2 linked regions of the Myxosarcina sp. GI1 genome follow. The protein of the gene in region 2 interacts with the protein of the main gene of each other region in a pairwise test. Links are inferred from orthologs where the notes say so. Each region holds a gene or a part of one and is shown on either strand. Other genes may lie near its edges.

Region 1 (15,989 bases), on a different replicon or contig from region 2:
TCCATAGCAATTTGATTGTAGGTTTGATATTTCCAAATTCCCTGCAAAATCAAAATTTCTGTAGAACTAAGAGGGCGATTTTGAGTCTCGATTAACTGGCGGTCTACCACCTCGAAAAGACAATTAAGATTCATAGAGATTAAAGGCTTATTCTGTTGTTTTATACCAATAAAGCTTGACAATACGTCCGAGTTACGATCGCCTGTTTATAAGTTTTAATATGAGTTATGAGCTAAATTTTAAAAATTTTTGGGTATTTAATCAAACTAATATTCGAGTTGAAAAAATACTGTTTGAGCACTTTATTGTTTAACGTTTGGCAGCGATGGGTAAAAATTCATATTTAAAAATACTATTGTCTTGTGGTTGAATTTTTACCAACTCAATTGCTTTAAGGCGATCGCCCGAAGGTAAAAAGCGAACTCGATCGCAGGCACCCAAAGCAGAAAAATCAGGATTTGCAAGTACTTTTTGGATACCAATACGTGTGGGACTGCGAGCGATGCCTTCGGCTATGCTATCGCCAATCGCAGTTATAAATGCCTGAGTGGCATCATAAGCCATAGCGGTGCGCCAGTTGACTTCTCCTCCCCAAAGTTTTTTAGAAACCACAGCAAACTTGGCATTTGGTTCGGCTTTTATATGCCAGGGAATTGCCAGCACCATGTTTTCACCCCTCGCTCCTGCAACCTGCAAAGTTTTAGGAGTATAAATATCATCGCCACCAAGCATATCGAGCCGATTGCGATTAACCTGAACTACCTGTAGAGCTTTATCTAAAGTACCAGAGTCGGCAGCTAACATAATTACTTCTGCTCCGCCGTTCATAGCTTGTTTAAAGCTATTTGCCGCACTAAAGTTGGCTTCGGATAAGTCAAAAGTGTGTGTTACTCGTCCGCCATTGAGAGCAACGGCGGTTATAAATTCCGATTTAAGAGATTCACTATAGTTACTTTGAGAAGTATAGTATACTGCTACCTGTTTTCGATTTAGTTTTTCGAGCATATATTCTGCTAGAGATCTAGCAGCAAGGTAGTCGCTAGGTACAGTCCGAAAGAAATAGGGACTGAGCTCGGACAGTTTGACTGAAGTGCTAACAGGTGAAATAGCTACTAGTCGAGCCGATTGATAAATTTTGGTAGTGGCTAGAGTTACGTCGCTGGCATAGTGACCGATTACGCCTAAAATATTTAGATCTTGGCTTAGGATTTTGGCTAACTGTCGAGCTATCTCTGGGTCGTTACCATCATCGATAATTTGAATTTCAAGAGGAATATTGGCAATTCCACCCGTTTGATTGACTGAATTTTGCGCTTGAGCGACACCTCGAAGAATTTCTTGTGCGGCGTTGACATCGCTACTAATAGGTACAGAAACAGCAATACTGTAAGCTTTTTGATTGCCGATTCGAGCGTTATTTAAATAAATGAGGGTTTCTGGATCGTTAGGTAAGGTGTCGAGAGATGCCGAAAACAAAGCTGTGGCTTTTTTGAAGTTACCTCGCTCGAAGGCAGTGACAGCTAACTCTTTTTCGAGTGTTATTGCCTGAGTAATTAAAACCTTTTCTCCCTGACTAAAACGATTGGATAATTGGGAATTTTGCCGCACAAAACTTTGCGAATTGGTAACGGAAGAGGCAATAGTTAAATCGCGGTTTTTTAATCCCCAAAAGCTGCCCAACAAAATAGCTGCTATTAAAGGAACAAACATCCAAAGTTTAAAGTTAAAAGAGCGAGTTTTGTTAGTTTTATTTTTTGAAAGCTGTGGCACTACCGTTTGAGTTCTTTGCGGCGTAGAATGCACGATTGACGCTTTTTGAAGACGTTTGATAACTTCAGTAGCATTATCGAAGCGATCGCGAGGCTGGGGAGCCAGCATAGTAGTCAGTATCGATTCAAGTTTGGGACTTACATTAACTTCCTCTTGCCAATACCAGAGATAACTATTGGGTTCGATTAACTGTTGTGGTTCTTTACCCGTCAATAGCACTACTACTGTAGCAGCCAAAGCATACAAATCGCTGTGAGCGAAGACAATGCCACGTTCTATCTGTTCTGGTGGAGCATATCCATTTTTGCCGATTACCGTTCCCATCAAAGATAGAGAATCATTAGAGTTAATTGCCTTAATCAATTGAAATTGTGCTTTGTTTTCTACCTCTTTAATACTGCCAAAATCAATTAGCATCGGCAGTTTATCTACGCTACGTAAAATTATGTTGTCAGGGGAAATATCGCGATGAATCATTCCCATTGCATGTATATATTCTAAAATAGGCAGAGTTTGACTGAGTAACCAGGTTATTTCGGCTTCACTCAACTTTCTTCTTTCTCTGGCGTATTGATTGAAAAGCTCGTGATAGGTTTGACCTTCGACATAGTCTTGCACCAACAACAAGTAATCTTTATGTTCGTGTTTGTAGCGAAATAATTCACGAAATCTAGGAATTTGCCGATGCTGTAAACGATAGAGAACTCCTGCTTCGCGCTCGAATAGTTCTTGTGCTTTAGAAAGTGCAAAAGAACCTTGTAGTTGAGGTGCAAACTGTTTGAGAACGCAGGGTTCGTCAAAGCGATTGATATCTTCTGCCAAATACGTACGACCAAATCCCCCGTGTCCCAACTGACGCAAAACTCGATAGCGAGAGTTTAAAATATCACCCGAACGAAATAGAGTATCCATATCTGTTATTTGTCCTATGAGTCCCATGTTTTATTATCTGTAAGTAGTAAGAGCCTTCAATTTTGAACGTTGCATCATCATCAGATGGTTTAGATTGACTTGGGGATGGGAGGTCTGAGGGATAGCTATACAAGACGTGAAATTTCTTCGTCTTCCCTGCTACCCGTTTCCCAGTTATCCAGCAACCATGCAACGCTCAGTTTTAAAAGCAATCGCACCAGGCAAACGAGTACAGAATCAGTAGCTGACAAGATATAAAAGGGCGATAACAGCTTACAATTTTACTCTTATCTCAATCTTCACTTTTGTCTGCTACTTAGATTCAATATTAGTTTTACTCTTGGTATCTCAAGCTCATACAATTTGTAGTCAGACTCATAGAAAAACTCATAATTATCGCGATCGATTAAAAAAGCGATCGCAAACTCTAAATATTAGACTGATTTGTAAAAAGTTTGGGGATTAAATGGTGGGGAACTATAATATCTTTCTTGTCTTTGACTGCTATTAACTTACGTGAAGAAGATAAATCGCCAAACTCTGAATGAATGCAGTTGCGACCAAAATCATAGGCTTTACCAATAGGATTCCCTGCTCCCAAAGCACTATAAAACCCAGCACTAAAAGCGATCGCGCTACGGTCTAAAATTGGCTGTGGCATCCCTACGACAAAGTTAATGTGTTTGGCAATTGCTTCGGCTTGCACCTGAGTGTAACAAGCATTAAGCAAGACGCACTCTATTTGCTGACTAAAATGACGAAACAGATCTGCCAAAGTATTTGTACTCGCTAAATAAAGTTGTCCCCAGTTATTTTCTAAGACTAAACCTAGCTCTCCTTCTCCATGTCCGCAAAAATGAACGATTCTCGGTTTTACTTCTAGTAGTGCCGTTTGTAAATCTTGCGGGCGAACGGCTAATCTAGTTTCGATCTCAAAGCAAACGGACGAGCTTTTAATTATTTCGCTTAAGTTACGAATCTCCTGGTTTAATCCTAAAGATGTTGTTCTCTGTAAATTGGAAGCTAAAATCAAAACTTTGGTTTTCATATACAGTATTTATCGGTCGAATGAGATTAAACAATCTCATTAAGCTTCAACTACAACCCTTCCTACTGGTTTGGCGATACAGGTAAAAAGTTGTCCCGCTTCACAACCAGGGTCGTCATCATAACTAACCTCTCCTTCTAACAGGGGCAGTTTGCAGGCTCCACAAGCCCCCATGCGACAGCCAAAGGGAAGCTCAATTCCTTCTCTTTCAGCGGTTTCGAGAACGGTGTCTTCAGAATCGCAGGAAATTTCTTTACCTAATTTGCTAAAGACTACAACAGTAGATTCGGTTTTAGCTGTATTTACAGAGACAATATTTTCTTGCTTCTTAATAGCAGACTTGAAAGAACTCTCTCTGTCAGAAAATTTTTGACTACCTACTAGCTCAGACTCGTTTTTAGTGGCAAAAGACTTTTTCGGACTGCTAAAGCTCTCTTCATAGTAATTTTCCATCGGGAAACCAAAGGTTTTGAATATGGTTTTAACTCTCTCCATAAAAGGATTGGAACCGCAGACATAAACTAACCGCTCTTGATAGTCGGGAGCGATCGCTTGCAGCATCAATTCAGTGAGTCTGCCTTTGTATCCCTGCCAAGCTCGACCTGGTTCGGAGCGAGTTGTAGTCACTGCTAACTTAAAATTGGGATACCGCGCCGCCATCGATTCCAGTTCGTACTGAAAGATAACATTGCGAGGACTGCGGGCGCTGTGAATAAAGCCAAGATCAACATCGGGTTTGGTATCGCAAAGCCAGCGCAACATCGACATCATCGGGGTAATACCGCTACCAGCCGAAATAAATAGCAGTTTTTGAGCTTCCTTATCTACACAGGTAAAATTTCCCATCGGTGCTTTTAATTTAACCTGAGAGCCAACGGAAATGTTATCGTGCAGCCAGTTAGAAACTAGTCCTGGTGGAGCATCAACTGCATCAGTTGGTGGTGGAACTCGCTTGACGGTAATTTCCAAAATATGGGGACGCGAAGGAGTTGAAGAAATGGAATAAGAACGCAACACTTTTTTACCTGCAATTTCTAAAACCAGGGTGACAAACTGTCCTGGTTTATAAGCAAACAATATTGACGGTTCGGCAACAAAACGAAAAGTTTTGACATCGTGAGTTTCGGCGATCGCTTGAATACAGCGAACGGTAAGCTCTCCCGAATTCCACTGATGAGGTGGTTTAGAAAGCTCTTTGTCTGCTGCTGCTGGCTGATGTTGCAAGCTGTTTTCTTCATCCATCCGAGCGATGGTCAGCACAAACCCACCGATGCGAAGCAAATTATTTGGCTTCAAAGGATACACCTGTTTGTGTTCGACTTCCCGACCGTCAATTTGAGATCCATCGGTACTACCAAAGTCGGTAAAGAAACACTGTCCATCTTGATACCAGATGCGACCGTGAATACGACTCACTTCCGCACTATCGAGAACTAAATCGCAACTGGGATGTCTGCCAAGTAGGCAATTTTGGTTTCCAGTTGCTGTTGTTAATAGTTGCTCTTTGTATTCACCAGTTTCGGCATTTAGTGCTTTAATTTTGAACGTGGGTGGCGGCAAAATTTTTGTAGCTATAACTGCCCGCTCTACTAATAATGCCGTGCTTATGCTATTAGTTGTTGACATAAACATCTCCTTAATTTGAACTAAAATATAAGTTTTTAAGCGATACTTTTTGTTCGGTCGATCTGTTGCCGTTTTTAGTCGATTTTGTCTTCAACTTTTCTAATTTTTGTAGGTACGTCCTGGGAGTAACCCTTTGGTCTTTTATGGCGATCGCCTTTTACTTGAGTTAATGCACGATACAAATAGCTTGTCTGAATTGGTTTGGCTAGATTCCCACTTTGTTTGTTTCTGAGAGCCTTAAACTTTGTTTTAGCCAAACTAAGCTCGGAGTTTTTAGAGGAAACTGGATTTATAAGTTTTGGGTTTTCCTGAATGATTTCTGTCAACAGGCGATCGTGTTCTTCATCCCGAAGCTGTAGCTTGTCGCGGAGTTGCTGGAGCGCTTCTTTACTCACATCAGGCTCGAAACGCTTTTCTGATAATGCTTCTGTTAATATTCCCTTGTAAACCCGATCGCGGTCTTGTCGTGTAGCTTTAGGCAATACAGTTGCTAAAACGTATAGCTCATCTGAATTTAATTCGTCTAGGGAACGTCTTTCTAAAAACTGTGAGAAGTCAAAAGATAGTTTTTTTAGTTGACGGCGTAATTTATTAGCCAGGCTTTCTTTACTGTATTGTTCGTAACTACGCCCCCAGGTTCGATATAGCCAAATAGTGCTGACTAAGACGATCGCGGCATTAAATGTTAGTTGAACCAACAAAGGTAGGCGCAAAATTTCTGGTCGCCCGCCATAGACAAAAAAAGCGTTGAAAGCAATAAAAGTGCAAAGAGTAAAAACTCGATGTAAAACCTGTTGACGATTTATATGGGGATCGCGCTTTCTAAAGTAAGAAAACAGTATTTTTTCAAACTTGCTACCAATTAGGCAACATATTCCTACAGAAAAAGCTAGAGTTAGAGGAACTGCAACTAGTTTGGGAATGGCGATCGCTCGCTCGAAAAGATAAAAACCAGGCTTAAAAAGCGTTGCTAGCTGATTCTCTTCATGAGTCCAAACACCAGAAAAATAATAATTAAAATTACCCGCATATAAGTAATAGTAAAAGAAATAACCGCTTACAAGCCCTAAATAACCGTATTGCAACAATTTACGCCCAGGCTTGGCTAGATACTCCCAATAAGTTCTCTCGGCATCAATATCCAAACAAGGTGATTTACAACTGATACAGGCACTAGTTTCCTTGCTGGTATTGCTATCTATAGTGCGACACATAGACTGAGTTATGCTTCTAGGGGGAGCTTGATGAGCCTGACTCCCTAACAGTCCTCTAGGTCCTGTAAACACCATTTGCACCATGCCAAAAGGACAAACATAATGACACCAACTTCGCCCCCCGTAAAGCCAAACTATGGTTATAGCGGCAAGAATAGTAAAGACTAGAAAAAAACCAAAAACCAGACAGGCTGAATTAATAAACAGAATCCGACAATTCAAACCAATAAACAGTAGGGCAAACTGTACGTATATATGATTGCGAACCAGCCAACTATTTTTAGAAATATTTAATCTAGGCTCTAGTCCCAAAGTGCGGGGAATTTGAGAAAGAAAATAAAGCGGACAAATACGCCGCCAAGTTTCGTGACCGAATACAAAGACGATCGCGATCGCACAGGGAACTATCATACCCCAAAAAAACCTGGTTCCCATCGGATAAGGCGTTTCAGAGAGACACTCACCTTGTACTCTAACGCAACTATCGGGCAGCTTGGCAAGACTAATAATGCGATCGCGAAAAGGACTGAGCGAGTTGTTGGGATCGCTGAGATGGTGTGAAATCGGATCGTAAAATAAGGAAAAAATGAGAAGTAGCCAACCAATTACCAGCACCCATCTAATAATGTGCATTTTTGATTCGGAAACTCGATTTAACATTGGAGTCGCACCTACTGAGCTTGATGAGTAAATAATTAAATCAAAAGTATAATTAGGTATATAATTGTTACGATTATTTTTGGTTTTTTTAGCAGCAAACAAATTTATCGAGCATTTTTTGTTTAACTCAACCAAGTAAGAATTTTACTGCCACACAGAATAAACATACTTATCGGTCGCAAAACAGTAAAGTTTTTTATATTTAATAAAACGGCTTTAGAGCTATTAATTTTAAATTCAGGTTACATCAAGATCGCTGATTTTTTCATATAAATTTAGCCATAGTTATCGAAAACTTTTGGTTATTACATTATTTTTTCTATTGCTCACATGAAACGAATGCTTCTCGATCTATGCAAATCGCTATAATTTTCCTCTATTTATGGAATTTAAACTTACAGCAATTTTTAGTTGGATGAGGTACACTTTGGATTAGTCAAGCACTAGGCACTAGGCACTAGGCACCAGGGGGTCAGCGATTCTCGTTTGGTCTACTTTTGTACTTAATTAATATGAAAATTGCTGTAATTATCGCTTTTCTCTAAAATTTATTGGCAATTTAATTTTTGCAAATAAATAAGGTTTTTGATTGCTATACCTTTTTTAAAAATAAATGAGGTAAATTATTGTATTTGCTAGAGGTATTTGTCTCCATAGCAACACTTACAGAAGTTTTGCTATTTCTAGCGTAAACAGTACTTACATACCTAACGCCACGATATTTTAAGTGATGATAAGCTTGGGGCAAAAGCTGTTCTTCATGAGATTTTCTCAGCCAAAAACGGCTTCTGTATTTACCCCCTATGTTACTTACAGTTATGCGAATAGGAGATAAATTTACTTCATAACTATTACCTAAAAAAGTTAATTTCATATTGGATGTTCTCCCTCCTAAAGTTTGTTTGCTCGTCTTTCGCATTTAATATTAATTGGCGAGAGGGACAGTAATGCTCATAAAACTCATTCGAGAACTCATAAAAAAGCTCATACATAACAATTCTCGGTTTATTGAAATACTTTGGGTTCTTAAAAGGCAACAGGCAACAGGCAATGGAAGTTTTTTGAGATTTAAAAGTGAGGAAGGGTGAAGCCGTTCGCAACAAGTTTATTAAAGGTTTTACCTATTTATTCCTACAAATGTACTAATATCTCTATCTGCGCTACATTAAAAATGAGATTTTTTAGCTTTCTGGTTCATGAGCTTATTCAATTTGCAAGCACCATTTCAACCAATGGGCGATCAGCCCCAGGCGATCGCCGAGTTGACTAAATCCCTTCAGGCAGGCAATCGTTTTCAAACTCTTTTGGGTGCTACGGGGACGGGTAAAACCTTTTCCATCGCTCATACCATTGCTAACGTCGAAAAACCCACATTGGTACTGGCTCATAACAAAACCCTGGCGGCGCAGCTATGTAACGAGTTGCGGCAGTTTTTTCCAAACAATGCCGTAGAGTATTTTATTAGTTATTACGACTACTATCAGCCAGAAGCATATATTCCCGTCAGCGATACCTATATTGAAAAGACCGCTTCGATTAACGACGAAATCGATATGTTGCGTCACTCGGCAACGCGATCGCTTTTTGAACGCCGAGATGTAATTGTGGTGGCTTCCATTAGTTGTATCTATGGTTTGGGTATACCTTCAGAGTATCTTAAAGCGGCAGTTCCGTTACGTATGGGCATGGAAGTAAATCAGCGTGAATTGCTTAGAGATTTAGTGTCGGTACAGTATTCTCGTAACGATATCGAACTCGAACGGGGCAGATTTCGGGTTAAGGGAGATGTATTAGAAATCGTTCCTGCTTATGAAGATCGCATTATCAGAATTGAGTTTTTTGGCGATGAGATTGAGGCACTGCGCTATGTCGATCCAGTTACAGGAGAGATTTTACAAAGTTTGAATGGCATCAATATATATCCCGCCCGTCACTTTGTTACGCCAGAAGAAAGATTAGAGCAAGCCTGTCTGGATATTCAAGCCGAACTAGACGCTCGTTTAATCGAGTTAGAAAACCAAAACAAACTTTTAGAAGCTCAAAGACTGTCACAACGCGCCCGTTACGATTTAGAACTATTACGAGAAGTAGGATACTGCAACGGCGTAGAAAACTATTCGCGACATCTAGCAGGTAGAAAGCCAGGTGAACCTCCAGAATGTCTGATCGACTATTTTCCCGATGATTGGCTATTAGTTGTCGATGAGTCGCACGTTACCGTACCGCAAATTCGGGGTATGTATAACGGCGATCGCTCGCGAAAAATGGTGTTAATCGAACACGGCTTTCGTCTGCCTTCGGCAGCTGATAATCGTCCTTTAAAATCCGATGAATTTTGGCAGAAAGTCAATCAATGCGTTTTGGTTTCTGCTACCCCTGGTAAATGGGAATTCGAGCAGTCAGAAGATCGGGTAATCGAGCAGATTATTCGTCCTACAGGAGTAATCGATCCCGAAATTATGGTGCGCCCTACCGATGGACAAGTAGACGATCTTTTAGGAGAAATTAAAGAGCGTGTTACCAAGCAAGAACGAGTTTTGATTACTACTCTAACTAAAAGAATGGCAGAAGATCTGAGCGAATATTTTAACGAACGAGATATTAAAGTACAGTATCTTCACTCGGAAATTAAATCGATCGAGCGGATTGAAATTTTACAGGCTTTGAGAAATGGTGAGTTTGATGTTTTAATTGGCGTTAACCTTCTAAGAGAGGGATTGGATCTACCTGAAGTATCTTTAGTAGCAATTTTAGATGCCGATAAAGAAGGCTTTTTGCGATCGGAAAGTTCGATTATTCAGACTATAGGTAGAGCCGCACGTCATGTTCGCGGAGAGGCAATTTTATACGCCGACAATTTAACCAATAGCATGGCAAGGGCGATTGAAGAAACGGAAAGAAGACGTAATATTCAGGTTGCCTACAACAAAAGGCACAATATTACCCCCAAACCAATTATCAAAAAAGGTGACAATGCGATTCTGGCTTTCTTAGATATTTCTCGTCGCTTAAATAAAGAGCAGTTAGAAGAAATTTACGAAAATTCCAACGAACTCTCTTTAGAACAAATTCCCGATTTGATAGAGCAGCTAGAAGCCAAAATGAAAGAAGCTGCCAAAAATTTAGAATTTGAAGAAGCAGCAAAATATCGCGATCGCATTCAAAATCTACGCGATAAATTATTAGGCAAAAAACGTATCTAAATTCATCTCGTACGGACGTTTCATGGAACGTCCTCTACTACTTTTTGTAAATGATCGACCGCCTACCAGCTACCAACTCTCGCCAATTAGCTTTTCTCGCCTTAAAAAATGTTTACCAACAGCAGGCATATACCGACATTGCCTTAGATCGCGTTTTGCGAAACCAGTCTATTGAAAGACAAGATCGCGGTTTGGTTTGCGAACTGGTGTATGGAGTAGTACGCCGCCAGCGAACCCTGGATGCTTTAATCGATCGCCTGGGCAAAAAAAATGCCCGACAGCAACCTTTAGATTTGCGAATTATCTTACACTTAGGTTTGTATCAATTACGCTATAGCGATCGCATTCCCCCCTCGGCGGCGGTAAACACCAGCGTCGAACTTGCCAAAGCCAACGGTTTAAACAAGCTAGCGGGGGTAGTAAACGGTATATTGCGTGAATATCTCCGACAGGCAGAACATGGCGATCCCTTGCGGCTTCCAGAAGATACCGTACAAAGGTTGGGTATTTTACACAGCTTTCCCGACTGGATCGTTAAAACTTGGTTAGAACAACTGTCATTTACTGAAGCTGAGAAACTAGCGATGTGGTTCAACCAGTCGCCGCATATCGATCTGCGAGTTAATATTCTCAAAACTACAGTAGCAGAAGTAACGGCTGCTTTAAAAGCTAAGGGTGTATCCGTGTCCCCCATGCCGCATTTACCTCAAGCTTTGCGGATTAATAATAGTACGGGAGAAATTACTTCTTTACCAGGATATAAAGAAGGCTGGTGGGTAGTGCAAGACAGCAGCGCACAACTAGTAAGCCATTTTCTCGATCCCCAGCCTGGAGAAACGATTATCGATGCCTGTGCCGCACCAGGAGGAAAAACCACTCATATTGCCGAATTAATGAGCGATCGCGGGTTCGTTATTGCTTGCGATCGCGCTACCAAACGCCTGGAAAAAGTTAGAGCTAACGCCGCACGCTTACAGTTAAAATCTATTACAATACAAACGGGTGACAGTCGTAACTTAACACAATTTAAAGAAACAGGCGATCGAGTCTTATTAGACGCACCCTGTTCTGGTTTGGGGACTTTAGGCAAACGTCCCGACATTCGTTGGCGACATCCAGAGGCAATTGATAAACTTGTTGAGTTACAAAAGGAACTGTTAGCAGAAGTAGCAACCTGGGTAAAACCAAACGGTGTTTTGGTATATGCCACTTGTACTCTCAACTATGTAGAAAATAAAAAAGTAATACAAACTTTTTTAAAACACAATCCTAATTGGAGAGTACAATTACCTATGGCTTCATCTCCCGCCAGTCATTTTGTCGATCCAGAAGGCTGGATCGAAATTTATCCTCACCATAACAATATGGACGGATTTTTCATGGTGAAGTTACAAAAAATTTTGTAGTCTGCCAATAGACACAGTAGAAAAAATGAAAACATTACTTAAAATTTTAATTGGTGCTGCTTGGATAGACGGCATTATTCAACCAGAAGAAAGAAGATATTTACGTCGCGTGGCGCAAGAATTTCAACTGGCAAACGATCCCGAAATTAGACCTTTATTGTCAGAACTGCGTCCCGTACAGCCTATAGAATGCTATCAGTGGTTAGAAGATTATTTAGGAGAAGATCATTCTCACGAAGACTATTTGGAGTTGCTAGAAAAAATTAGTGGCTTGATCTACAGCGACGGCTATGTTGATATTCGCGAAGCCAAACTAATTGAAAAGATCGAGCATTTAGATTCTGCCAACGAATCTAACAAAAAGATATTTAATAAACTATTGAGAAAAATTCAAAAGCTATATCGGTCGGCAATGGAACAGCATGTATGATTGGGTAGCGAGTAGCGAGTAGCGAGTAGCGAGTAGCGAGTAATGATTAATGAAAAGATTTTGTGTGGCGATCTCAATTTCTAAAAGTTAACCATGAATTTTGGGACACATAAAAGAAAACTAGTAGAATCTCTTCAGATTGCGCTAGATAAAGATAAGAAAAGATGACGTGGACGATATACAGTATAGTTATCACTACTATTACTACATACCACAAAGTAAAGTATTTAAAGAAAGTGCTTTAGGTAATAGCAATCTTGATGCAGAAAATGTAAAAGCATCAGATATCCGCATCGCTAAAATATCCGAGCTTAATATTAATCCTTGCCAACTAAGATAGAGAATGTGAAACAAAAAGATACTCTAAGTCAAATTAAGTTTATTCTGCTTTTCCCTATATTTTACCCTACCAACTAAATTACGATTCTTATCTATATTCGTTTTATCCAGTAAGCTCTAGCTAGGATAATTGATGACTCTTAACATAGGCTAATTTTGTGGAACCCGAACATAATACTCCCATCGAACATCAAAATGTTCCTCAAGCTCATCAAGGATTACACAGTTTTTTGTATAGTTCTGATGATGAACATAATGTCGATCGCAATTCCATTGTCTTAGATTCTGATGGAACAGCCATAGTAACGGTGTCAGAGTGGCAAAACCAGACGGAAAATACTAAAGTTGCAGGGGTTTATGCAGTTTTAGACAGAGAACGCATTTATCAGTATATTGGTTATTCCAGGGATGTCCTACGTTCTCTAAAAGGACACATTATCCAAAACGGCGCAGAAGTTTGCGCTTTTATTCGAGTCAAAACTATTAAGTTTCCCAAGCGTCAAGCGATGGAAACAGTAAAAGATGAATGGTTGGCTGAGTTAAATTATACTCCAATCGGCAATACAACTAAGTTAGGTACATGGGCGAGTACAATTGGCGAAGCAGCTAAAGCTACCATGACAGAAGCGGAAAAAAATACTTACGAAGAAAAGAAATTGAAACTAAGAAAAGCAATGGCAGATGCGACTCTTACTGATGAACTAGCAGCGCAAGACACACAAAGCGAAGCCGAACTCAAGCGTCGTCATAAATTAGAAGCAGCAATTAAAAACGACGATTGGAGTTCGGTAATTGAGTCTTAATTTGTTCTCTTACCCGAAGATAGAGAATCAGAAGAACTAACTCTATGCGTTCTCTATCAAGAAATGAACGGCAAAAGATTAACCAGATTTAAAAAACTGTAAGCCACTTGAGAAGAGAGTTTTAGAAGTTATTGGTAAGCCATGGGATAAAAAATAGGACAATTTTGTTTTTATTTTGTCAAAAGTGTTAGTATTAAGGCTGAGAATCAACAGATTAACGATTAGGTTTGTATTCAGTATCTACAGGTTTTTTCCGTACAGTATTGAGCTATTTCTTTTCCAATAATCCTGTCTCTCTAAACCCAAGACTCATTGAGAAGACAATTAAAATATGTCAATTTACGTAGGCAATCTATCTTACGAAGTTAATTCAGAAGACTTAAACGAAGTCTTCGCTGAATATGGAACTGTTAAACGGGTTCATATTCCTAGCGATCGCGAAACAGGTCGTCCAAGAGGATTTGCATTTGTCGAGATGGAATCGGAAGCTAATGAAGACGAAGCTATCAAAGCTCTAGATGGAGCAGAATGGATGGATCGTCAGCTAAAAGTTAATAAAGCTAGACCTCGCGAAGATAATAGAAATCGTGGTGGACGAAACAACCGTTTCTAAGCTTTGCAATTAAACTAAAAAATCGACGCTTCTAAAAACGAGTAGATTAGTCTACGTCACTTTTTTAGGGGCGCTTTGTTGTTTGAATATAAAAGAATTAGCAATGTTATCGAGAAATTTGTTTGGCGATATCGATACAGGTATAAATATCGGCAGTAGTTTTTATTGCCAAATTATTGATATGAGTCTTACTGGCTCGATAACCAGCATCTTGTAAGGCTTTGATTAACTGCGATCGCCTGGGAAGATCTAGCTTACCTCGTTTACCAATTTCACCTAAAGTATAAAAGTAAGGCGGAGTATCTATTTCTGCTGCCAGCTTGGACAGTAATTTTTCTGCTTCTTGCCACTGCCACTGTTGCGCCATACTCAGCAAACGCTCGATATATGGTTTTTGATGCAGTTCTCCCTGCCACATCGCGCCACTTAAAATTACTGAAGGATTGGGACAGCTACAGCTAACTTTACCCAATTTACGCCAGGTAACTGTTTGGTAATTGCCACAACTATGACAGTAGGCGATAAAACCATAATTTTTAGTAGTTAGCTTGGGTTTATGAATTAATCGCAGCATCAAACGATAGGTTTTGCCCGTAAACAGCGAAAATAAAGGTTCGATCCCCAAACCTTTGGTAGCCGCCTGCTGCTGTACGCTACCAATTAACAATCTTAAAGCCTGTTCGTGAGCGGCAGGATGGGAACGAGCGATCGCCCCATAAGCTGCTAAACTATTTTCTGGTAGATGACCCGTTAGAGTACGTCCGTCAGTGCTGGTAAGGTACATCAGACCGCCAATTTTTGTCGCCCACAGCATCGTACTTAGATAGGGAGCGGCAGTACCAAAACAGTCTACATCAACCAAATCGTAATAGTCTCGGTGAGAGTAACACTCAAAAAAAACTCGATGCGCGTCGAAGTTAGTTAGTCGAAAAGATGCGATCGCAGGAGCTAAATTTTGTTGCAGCAGAGAATGTAATTCGGGATTACCTTCATTTATCCATAAGTAATCGGCATGGCTTTCCAGGCAATAGCGCAAACTGCGAACTCCACAACCTGCCAAAGTATCCAATATTCTCAGGCTGCCATTATCCTGACGATAGGCAGCAGCAGCTAAAATACCCAAATCCCTCACTATTTTGGTTTGAGGGTTATAAAAGGCGTTGCCTATCTGAAATTTTGCTTTACCTTCTGTCTGCCAAAGAAAAAGAATCTGTTTTATCCGATTTTATGGTCATTTAATTGATGATACCGTTTTCAAGTGAGTTGACGAGTCAATATTAGCAGAGTAGCTTTGACTTAGACTTAGAGTGGCATCAAGGCGTTTGCGGCTAGCAAGCGTCTTTTTTTTGATAGTAAAAACATTCCTTGCACGGTCCTTGAGGATTAACTGCACAGCGAATATAAGGAGAACGAGCATTATACAGACAACTGAGATCGCCAATATAGCGTTTGCTTAGTGTTCGACGGCGATCGCGATAATAAACAGCAAACAAATCGCGATCGCGATATGAATTGAGTGTCCGAAACTGTCTGAGTCGCTCTTGCCACCTACGATTGAGTTTCTGCAAGATAAATAAATAAGTCAAAGCGGGTAAAATGCCAAGAACTAAGAGGATACCTAGCTTCAGAGCAACCAGATGAGATAAACCATTAGTCATTATTATGTACGAAAAATATGGCACGGCGGAATATGTTTATTTTCTTATAGGTAGAGAGAAGTTTCTAAGGTTGACTCAATAAATCTGGCAAAAGAAAGCCTCGTTCGACCTGCTGTAATTTAATGTTTTTAGCTTGCAGTGCTGTTTGTAAAACTTTCATGGCTCTTTCTGGCTTTCCTTTGCCGCAAAAAAATAAATCGGCAGCAAAATAACCGTGTTCGGGCCAGGTATGGATAGCTATATGAGATTCGGCTAAAGTAGCTGTAGCTGTTATGCCTTGCGGACTAAATTGATGTACGCAGAGATC
Region 2 (8,138 bases):
TGTCCATCTCCCAGAAAGTTTGGCGCGGGCTGGAGTCCGCCGAATCGCGAAGCGCGATTGTCTGATGGAGTATTACGATACAAAATCTCTGATAGTTCTTGAACGCACTCTTGAACACGAGCTTTTTCTGATGGAGTCATTAATCTTTTTATCTACTCAAGTCTTCTTATAGTTTGACCGCCATTGCTTCTATTTCTCTACTTCTTCTGTTTTTCTTCCAAAATGGGATGCTCCCGTTACTCAAACACAATATAACAGTGATAATTCTATTTTAGATATTAGAAAATGCTGATTATTTGTTAATGTATTAAACTGTAAAAATTAGCTATTTCAAAGCATGAGTTTGATATCGCTCAAATAGCATTTTACCGCGATCGCCCATCTTTTCTAATTCTGAAAAAATTAGCCTTTGTGCCATTGGGGAGGGACGTACTTGTTTTCTTTCCCAACGATTTATAGTAGGTATAATTACGTGAAAATAAGAAGCAAATTCTTCTTCGCTCAATCCACTTTCTTTGTGTAATTCACAAATAAGACGACCGATATAGGGTTGAGGTAATCTTTGAAATTTTGTTGCAGTCATAAGATTGATTCTTTAACTCTGCATCTATATTTACAGTGTTGGCAAAAATAAATCTTATGCACTCTTTCTTAGGATATAAACAAAGATTATGTTTGTCGCGATCGCCATATTTTATTAATGAGCAAAGCTCGTTTAACATTAAACTTTTCAATGAGCAATTAGCAATAAATTTTGATGAGCGACTTTAAGGTTAGTCAATGAAAATTGTTCACTGTTCATTGTCAATTGTTGAATGTTTGCCATTATTTGCCATTATGGGTTGTTTTTGAGCTTCATTGTGTTTGTGAAGTCCAGTGCGAACAAATCCCAAAAATAGTGGGTGGGGTTCATTAGGACGAGAACGAAATTCGGGATGAAACTGCGTAGCCAGAAAGAAAGGATGATCGCGTAACTCGATAATTTCTACCAAGCGTCCATCGGGAGAAGTACCGCTAATTTCATAGCCAGTTTCTAATAACAGTTGACGATAGGCATTGTTAAATTCATAACGATGGCGATGACGTTCGTATACTACTTCTTGTTTGTATAAAGAAGATGCGAGAGTATCGATTTTTAAACGACAGGGATATATACCCAAACGCATGGTTCCTCCCAAATCTACTACGTCTTGTTGTTCGGGTAGGATATTAATTACTGGATTGGGACTTTCGGGATCGAATTCGGAACTATTAGCATCGTGAAGATTGGCTACATTACGGGCCCATTCTATTGCCGAACACTGCATTCCCAGACAAAGCCCTAAAAAAGGAATTTTATTGAGGCGAGCATATTCTATAGCAGCAACTTTACCATCTACGCCACGAATGCCAAAGCCGCCAGGAACGATAATACCGCTAACATCTTTTAAATATTTCTCCGCGCCGTGAATTTCAAGATCTTCGGCACTGACCCAGCGTAAATGAACGTCACCTTCTACAGCGATCGCTGCGTGTTCCAAAGCTTCTACAACCGATAAGTAAGCATCTCCAAGCTGGATGTACTTACCAACAATCGCAACTTCAATTTGAGTGCGAGGAGAATTCATTTTCTGTACTAAACCGCGCCAGTCTTCTAAATTCGGCTGACGCGCTTCAAGGTGCAACAATTCTAAAACCTGCTGCGCCAAACCTTCCTGTTCTAAAATTAATGGTACTTCGTAAATCGTACTGGCATCTCTGGAAGTTACCACTGATTCTACGGGTACATCGCAAAATTCCGAGATTTTTTCTTTAATCCCCGTTTTTAGAGGGCTTTCGCTGCGACACACTAGAATATCTGGCTGAATGCCAATCGAGCGCAGTTCTTTTACTGAGTGCTGTGTGGGCTTAGTTTTCATTTCCCCTGCGGCTTTTATCCAGGGGATTAGGGTAACGTGCATATAAATGACGTTATTTCTGCCGACATCTTTGCGAAACTGCCTAATTGCTTCCATAAACGGCAAAGATTCGATATCGCCGACAGTACCACCAATTTCGGTAATAACGAGATCTGAACCTGTATTTCTGGCTACTCGATGGATTCTTTCTTTAATTTCATTAGTGATATGAGGAATTACCTGTACCGTTCCTCCCTGATAGTCACCCCTTCTTTCTTTATTGATTACCGCTTGATAAATAGAACCTGTAGTAACGCTATTGAGACGCGACATCGAAGTATCGGTAAAGCGTTCGTAATGTCCCAAATCTAAATCTGTTTCTGCCCCATCATCGGTAACAAATACTTCTCCATGTTGATAGGGACTCATCGTACCAGGATCGACGTTGATATAAGGGTCTAGTTTGAGAATAGACACCGAATAATTTCTCGACTTGAGTAATCTTCCCAAGCTAGCCGCAACAATCCCTTTACCGATACTCGAAACAACTCCTCCAGTAATAAAAACGAACTTAGCCATTAGAATTCCCCATCATTTATTTTAGGCGCGACCCGATCGGCCAAAGTAAAATTTTAGCTGACAAAAGCGATTGTAGGTCAGTTCATTTTTATGTACGAACAAAATAATTAGTTTGATGAAGCAGCCAAACTAAAATCGCGATCGATAATGTGTTCTTTACCAGATGAGTCTACCTCAATTAAAGATAATTCGCATTCAACCGTTCCTTTTAAGTAAGTTTCGCCAGCAACTTCGCCACCAAGATCGATATTACCCATTAGCTTTTGTGTAGTCGGATCGAAGTGAAACTCAAAATAATTTCCCTTAGCCAACCCATCGGTTACGTTGTTGTAAGTCTGAATTAGCTTATTGGCAGGATCGTAAAAATTAACCTTCAAAGATTGTAAATTTTCGGTTTGCCCTGCGCCTTTCTGAGAAATAACTGGCGATCGCCTCTCATATTCAAACACTCCTTTAACCGTATATCCCTTCGCACCCTGCCACTGAAATGTTTGTGTTGCCGCTGTTGCAGATGGGATAAAAATAGAAATAACAATTAGTGCGATCGCAATTACAATCGCTAATTTAAATAAATTTCTCGCTCTAAACATGATTAATAGCAAAAATACTCATGTTAATGGTCATGCTGTTCGGCACTGTCTGTTGGTAAAATGCCTAAAATTTCTTGAGGAATGTCGGCAACCAGTTCTTCAATAAATACGCCAAAAGGCTTGGGTGATTCTTGCAAGCGGTGATGCTTAATTTTTGCTAGTAGTAAAAAGTCAAAAACTTCTTCGATGACGCGATCGGATGCTGTCTCAATTTCACGAATTAATTGTTCTTTGAGGGTCATTTTTTAGGATATTGTCATTTGTCCTATGTATATTCAATTATACTTTTGTTGCTTCTCGCTACAAATTTTTGATGCTATGTTGCAAATTAATCTGGCGAGCAATGAGCTATTCTTGAGACGCTAATTATTTCTAGTTGCTATTTGTTCGCCCTATGAAGATGCGATTGCTCATCTCATAATTAACCGATTTCATATACTAGAAGATAGATATATTTAAGTTTGCAAGAAGGCAATGGGACTACAACAACTAAAAGCAGAAGCCGTTAAGCTTTCTCCAGAAGAGCGTCTCGAACTAATTTCAGCGATCGTCGAATCTTTACAAAATGCCCCTGTTTCTCAGGGCGATCGCTTCACTGCAATTAAACGGATGCGAGGTTTATTAACCACAGATCGCCCCGCACCAACTGATGAAGAAGTAGCTGTCATGCTAGAAGAAAGACGGACAAAGAAGTATAGCAAGTGAAAGTTTTAATCGATACCAATATAGTCTTGGATTTTCTATTGCAAAGAAAACCTTTTCTTCAAGATGCGGAGCTTTTGTTTGAAGTTGTCAGCACTGGACAGATTATTGGTTATGTTACGGCAACAACCCTGACAGATATTTTTTATATTGCTCGCAAACACTCTGGCAGCACAGAAGTTGCTCGACAAGCGATTTCAGAGATATTAACGGTTATGACTATTTGCTCAGTTGATAGAGCAGTTTTAGAGTCCACTTTCAACTCTGGCTTTGATGATTTTGAAGATGCCGTTCAGATCTTCAGTGCAGTTGCTCAAAATTTAGATGCGATTGTAACTCGCGATAATAAAGGGTTTGTGAGTTCTCCTATATCTGTATTATCGATTCAGGAATTACTACAGCAAGTTAAAGCGCAAAATAAAGATTGATTTAATCTGGTGAGCAATGAGCTATTCTTGAACGCTAACTGTTCCTAGTTGTTGTTTGTTTGCCCTACGAAGATGCGATCGCTCTATGGAAAACATACTTACTTTATTTTGACAAACTCTCAGACAGACTTGTGCTTGTTTATTGGTTGGGTTAACGGGCTTCTCTTCAATTGTGACATTTAATTTATTGTGGTTAATTCTTAGAAAAGTTAGCGATCGCCCGTCCAACTTCAAAAAAAATTTGCTCACTTTAGCTTCAAGACTGTCTGAAAACGCTAAGATTACTAAGGAATATTAAGCCACTGTCCTTATGTCCCAGTCGATCGACGATCGCCCCACAAACGGCATTAAACCCGACAATTTCAATAGCAATTTCAATGAAAATACTATTCGTATTCGCGGTGCGAGACAGCATAACCTAAAAAACATCAATCTAGAATTACCGCGTAATAAGTTAATTGTCTTTACTGGCGTGTCGGGATCGGGAAAATCTTCTCTAGCTTTCGATACCATATTTGCCGAGGGACAGAGGCGTTATGTAGAATCTCTAAGTGCTTATGCCCGTCAGTTTTTAGGACAGTTAGATAAACCAGATGTCGATGCGATCGAAGGTTTGAGTCCTGCAATTTCCATCGATCAAAAATCAACTTCTCACAATCCCCGTTCTACTGTCGGTACGGTTACGGAAATTTATGACTATTTGAGATTATTATTTGGTCGGGCGGGAGAACCCCACTGTCCCCAGTGCGATCGCCCGATTTTGCCTCAAACTATCGATGAAATGTGCGATCGCATTATGGAATTGCCCGATCGCACCAAGTTTCTAATTCTCGCGCCAGTAGTAAGGGGCAAGAAAGGGACTCACAAGCAGCTATTATCTAGTCTTGCCGCTCAAGGTTTTGTGAGAGTCCGCGTCAATGGCGAAGTCAAACAGTTGAGTGATGATATCGTTCTCGATAAAAACTACAAGCATAATATTGAAGTTGTTATAGACCGACTAATTAAAAAAGATAGCATTCAAGAGCGGGTAGCCGATTCTTTAGCAACCTGTTTGCGTCTGTCAGAGGGTGTTGCCGTTATCGAGATTTTAAACGATACCGAGCAGTCAGAAGAAATAGTTTTTTCGGAAAACTTTGCCTGTCCCGAACACGGTGCGGTAATTGAAGAGTTATCTCCCCGACTGTTTTCTTTTAATTCTCCCTACGGTGCCTGTTCTCACTGTCACGGTTTGGGCAGTTTACGCACCTTCTCACCAAAACTGGTAGTACCCGATCCGACACAGCCAGTATATAGTGCGATCGCGCCCTGGTCGGATCGAGATAATAGTTACTATCTATCTCTGCTCTACGGAGTAGCGCAAGCTTATGGCTTTGAAATTCAAACTCGTTGGAACGACTTAAGTAAGAAACAGCAACAGGTAATTCTTTACGGTAGCGACGAAGCAATCTACTTTGAGTCCGATACCCGTCGCGGCGATCGCCGAGGCTATCATCGGCATTATTCTGGCGTAATCAAGATGCTAGAACGCAACTATCACGATTCAAATTCTGATAGTATCAAGCAGAAACTAGAACAGTATTTAGTCGATCTTCCCTGTGAAGTCTGTCATGGTCAAAGGCTCAAACCTGCATCTCTATCGGTTAGCTTGGGTCGATACCGCATCAACGATCTAGTCAGCGTACCTATTAGAGAATGTTTGTTTAGAACTAATAATCTTCAGCTTACCAAGCGGCAAGCAACGATCGGCGAACTAGCTTTAAAAGAAATTAGAGCCAGACTGCAATTTTTGCTCGATGTCGGCTTAGATTATCTAACGTTAGACCGCGCTGCTATGACTCTATCGGGAGGAGAAGCGCAGCGTATTCGTTTGGCAACTCAAATTGGTGCGGGGTTAACTGGGGTGCTGTACGTGCTTGACGAACCGAGTATTGGTTTGCACCAGCGAGATAACGATAAATTGCTCGTTACCCTCAAAAAACTCAGAGATTTGGGCAATACCCTAATCGTAGTCGAACACGACGAAGATACAATTCGCAATGCCGATGATATTGTCGATATCGGTCCTTATGCGGGGGTACATGGAGGCGAGGTTGTGGTTCAGGGAAATTTAACGGCTTTATTAACTGCCGAACAATCTCTGACTGGTGCTTATTTAGCTGGGAAAAGAGTTATTGCTACACCTGCCGAACGCAGAACGGGTAAAGCAGTTGGCTTGACCTTGCAAGATTGCCGCCAAAACAACCTCAAACATATCGACGTTAATGTTCCTTTGGGTAAATTTGTTTGTATTACTGGAGTTTCTGGTAGCGGTAAATCTACTCTGGTTAACGAACTGCTGCACCCAGCTTTAAAACATCACTTAACTCGCAAGGTTCCTTTTCCGACTAATTTAGGAGAAGTGACTGGTTTACAGGCGATCGATAAAGTAATTACTATCGATCAGTCTCCTATTGGTAGAACTCCTCGTTCTAACACTGCTACCTATACGGGAGTTTTTGACGCAATTCGGGCTATTTTTGCCGAAACAGTAGAAGCAAAAGCCAGGGGATATAAAGCAGGACGGTTTTCGTTTAACGTTAAAGGCGGTCGCTGCGAAGCCTGTGGTGGACAAGGGGTAAACGTCATTGAAATGAATTTTTTGCCCGATGTTTACGTTCAGTGCGATGTTTGCAAAGGTGCCAGATACAATCGAGAAACTCTACAGGTTAAGTATAAAAATTATTCCATCGCTGATGTATTAAACATGACCGTAGAAGAAGCGGTAGAAACTTTTAAAAATATTCCCCGCGCTGCTAGTCGCCTACAAACTTTAGTCGATGTAGGTTTGGGTTACATCAAACTCGGACAGCCAGCACCGACTCTATCGGGAGGTGAGGCACAAAGAGTCAAACTAGCTTCAGAGTTGTCCCGTCGCGCTACGGGTAAAACTCTCTATCTAATCGACGAACCGACTACTGGGCTATCTTTTTATGACGTGCATCATTTGTTAAACGTCTTGCAGCGTTTGGTTGATAAAGGCAATTCACTTATTGTTATCGAACACAACCTCGATGTCATTCGCTGTGCCGACTGGATTATCGATCTCGGTCCCGAAGGAGGCGATAAAGGCGGTGAAATTATTGCTGAAGGTACGCCAGAAGCAATAGCAGTAAATGAGCGATCCTATACTGGTAAATATCTCCAACAGGTACTAAAAAAATATCCTTTAGCAGAAGTTATTAGCTCTTAATCGATCGCTCCTTGCAAAGTATGGCAGTTTATATTTTATAGCAGTACAAGAGAGTATTAAGACATTGAGCTAAATACAGTTGCCTTTTGCCTTTTGCCTAACAAAACCGATTAATGTCCCAACCTACTAACGTAATGCTATATATGGCACTAGAACCCTGTAACATTTGCGGCAGTCTTAATAGTTCTGAAGCAGAAATCTGCCTTAGTTGTGGTAATCCTCCCAACGGTAGTAAACGCCCTGTAATTTTTCGCGTAGCGGCGATCGCGCTAGTAATAGTTTTTGCTTTGCCGATACTAGTTAGTAGCTTTGGCTGGTTAAGAATAAAGCTCAAACCCCAAAGGCGATCTTTACCACAACCTGAAGTTGCTTTGCGCGATAAGTCTAAAGGTGAAGGCGCGATCGCAGTATTTAAAAACTAAGGGTAGTGCGAACGGTGCCAATAACTAAATCGTCATTATCATTATCATTATCAGGTGCAGTAATCCAAACTACCCCTGGAGTAACAGCAATATTGTCATTTATTCGGTATTGATAAAAAGCTTCTAAATGCCAAGAATCATCTACTCCTGCTAAAAAACTAGGACTATCTACGGAAGGCTCCATACCGATAATTAAACCACCGATACTACCTTGTTTGCCTAAATCTGTTATTGCCAAAGTTGCTGCCCAGTTCCAAATATCTTGCCTATCTACAAAAAACTGTTCGTCTAAAAATGCAACTCTACTATAT

Evidence for each region.
Region 1: the proteins of uvrA (region 2) and uvrB interact in binary tests that used the Escherichia coli proteins (3 or more experiments, as listed by UniProt). The link is inferred for Myxosarcina sp. GI1 from one-to-one orthologs.

What each region holds. Positions count from the first base shown.
Region 1 is NZ_JRFE01000020.1:6,946-22,934, reverse strand. What follows is about bases 7,953-10,929. They hold uvrB (excinuclease ABC subunit UvrB), read left to right. Parts: upstream 7,953-8,426; coding sequence 8,427-10,433; downstream 10,434-10,929. Other genes in these bases: KV40_RS15305 (16S rRNA (cytosine(967)-C(5))-methyltransferase), read left to right, coding at 10,484-10,929; KV40_RS15315 (DUF4278 domain-containing protein), read right to left, coding at 7,953-8,104. Outside these bases: KV40_RS15340 (AAA-like domain-containing protein), read right to left, coding at 1-134; KV40_RS35750 (bifunctional serine/threonine-protein kinase/ABC transporter substrate-binding protein), read right to left, coding at 310-2,682; KV40_RS15330 (CHAT domain-containing protein), read right to left, coding at 3,110-3,730; KV40_RS15325 (FHA domain-containing protein), read right to left, coding at 3,770-5,356; KV40_RS15320 (4Fe-4S binding protein), read right to left, coding at 5,431-7,230; more of KV40_RS15315, read right to left, coding at 7,823-7,952; more of KV40_RS15305, read left to right, coding at 10,930-11,839; KV40_RS15300 (TerB family tellurite resistance protein), read left to right, coding at 11,865-12,269; KV40_RS34960 (hypothetical protein), read left to right, coding at 12,439-12,609; KV40_RS15295 (GIY-YIG nuclease family protein), read left to right, coding at 12,767-13,411; KV40_RS15290 (RNA-binding protein), read left to right, coding at 13,743-14,024; KV40_RS15285 (tRNA (guanine-N1)-methyltransferase), read right to left, coding at 14,131-15,192; KV40_RS15280 (DUF6464 family protein), read right to left, coding at 15,353-15,682; speD (adenosylmethionine decarboxylase), read right to left, coding at 15,747-15,989. UniProt on the Escherichia coli protein: The UvrABC repair system catalyzes the recognition and processing of DNA lesions. A damage recognition complex composed of 2 UvrA and 2 UvrB subunits scans DNA for abnormalities.
Region 2 is NZ_JRFE01000015.1:220,929-229,066, reverse strand. What follows is about bases 4,184-7,605. They hold uvrA (excinuclease ABC subunit UvrA), read left to right. Parts: upstream 4,184-4,486; coding sequence 4,487-7,405; downstream 7,406-7,605. Other genes in these bases: KV40_RS11575 (hypothetical protein), read left to right, coding at 7,519-7,605; KV40_RS34885 (hypothetical protein), read right to left, coding at 4,198-4,425. Also shown: KV40_RS11610 (DNA-binding transcriptional regulator), read right to left, coding at 326-583; KV40_RS11605 (CTP synthase), read right to left, coding at 792-2,456; KV40_RS11600 (hypothetical protein), read right to left, coding at 2,564-3,046; KV40_RS11595 (hypothetical protein), read right to left, coding at 3,070-3,288; KV40_RS11590 (hypothetical protein), read left to right, coding at 3,521-3,751; KV40_RS11585 (PIN domain-containing protein), read left to right, coding at 3,748-4,176; more of KV40_RS11575, read left to right, coding at 7,606-7,827. UniProt on the Escherichia coli protein: The UvrABC repair system catalyzes the recognition and processing of DNA lesions. UvrA is an ATPase and a DNA-binding protein. A damage recognition complex composed of 2 UvrA and 2 UvrB subunits scans DNA for abnormalities.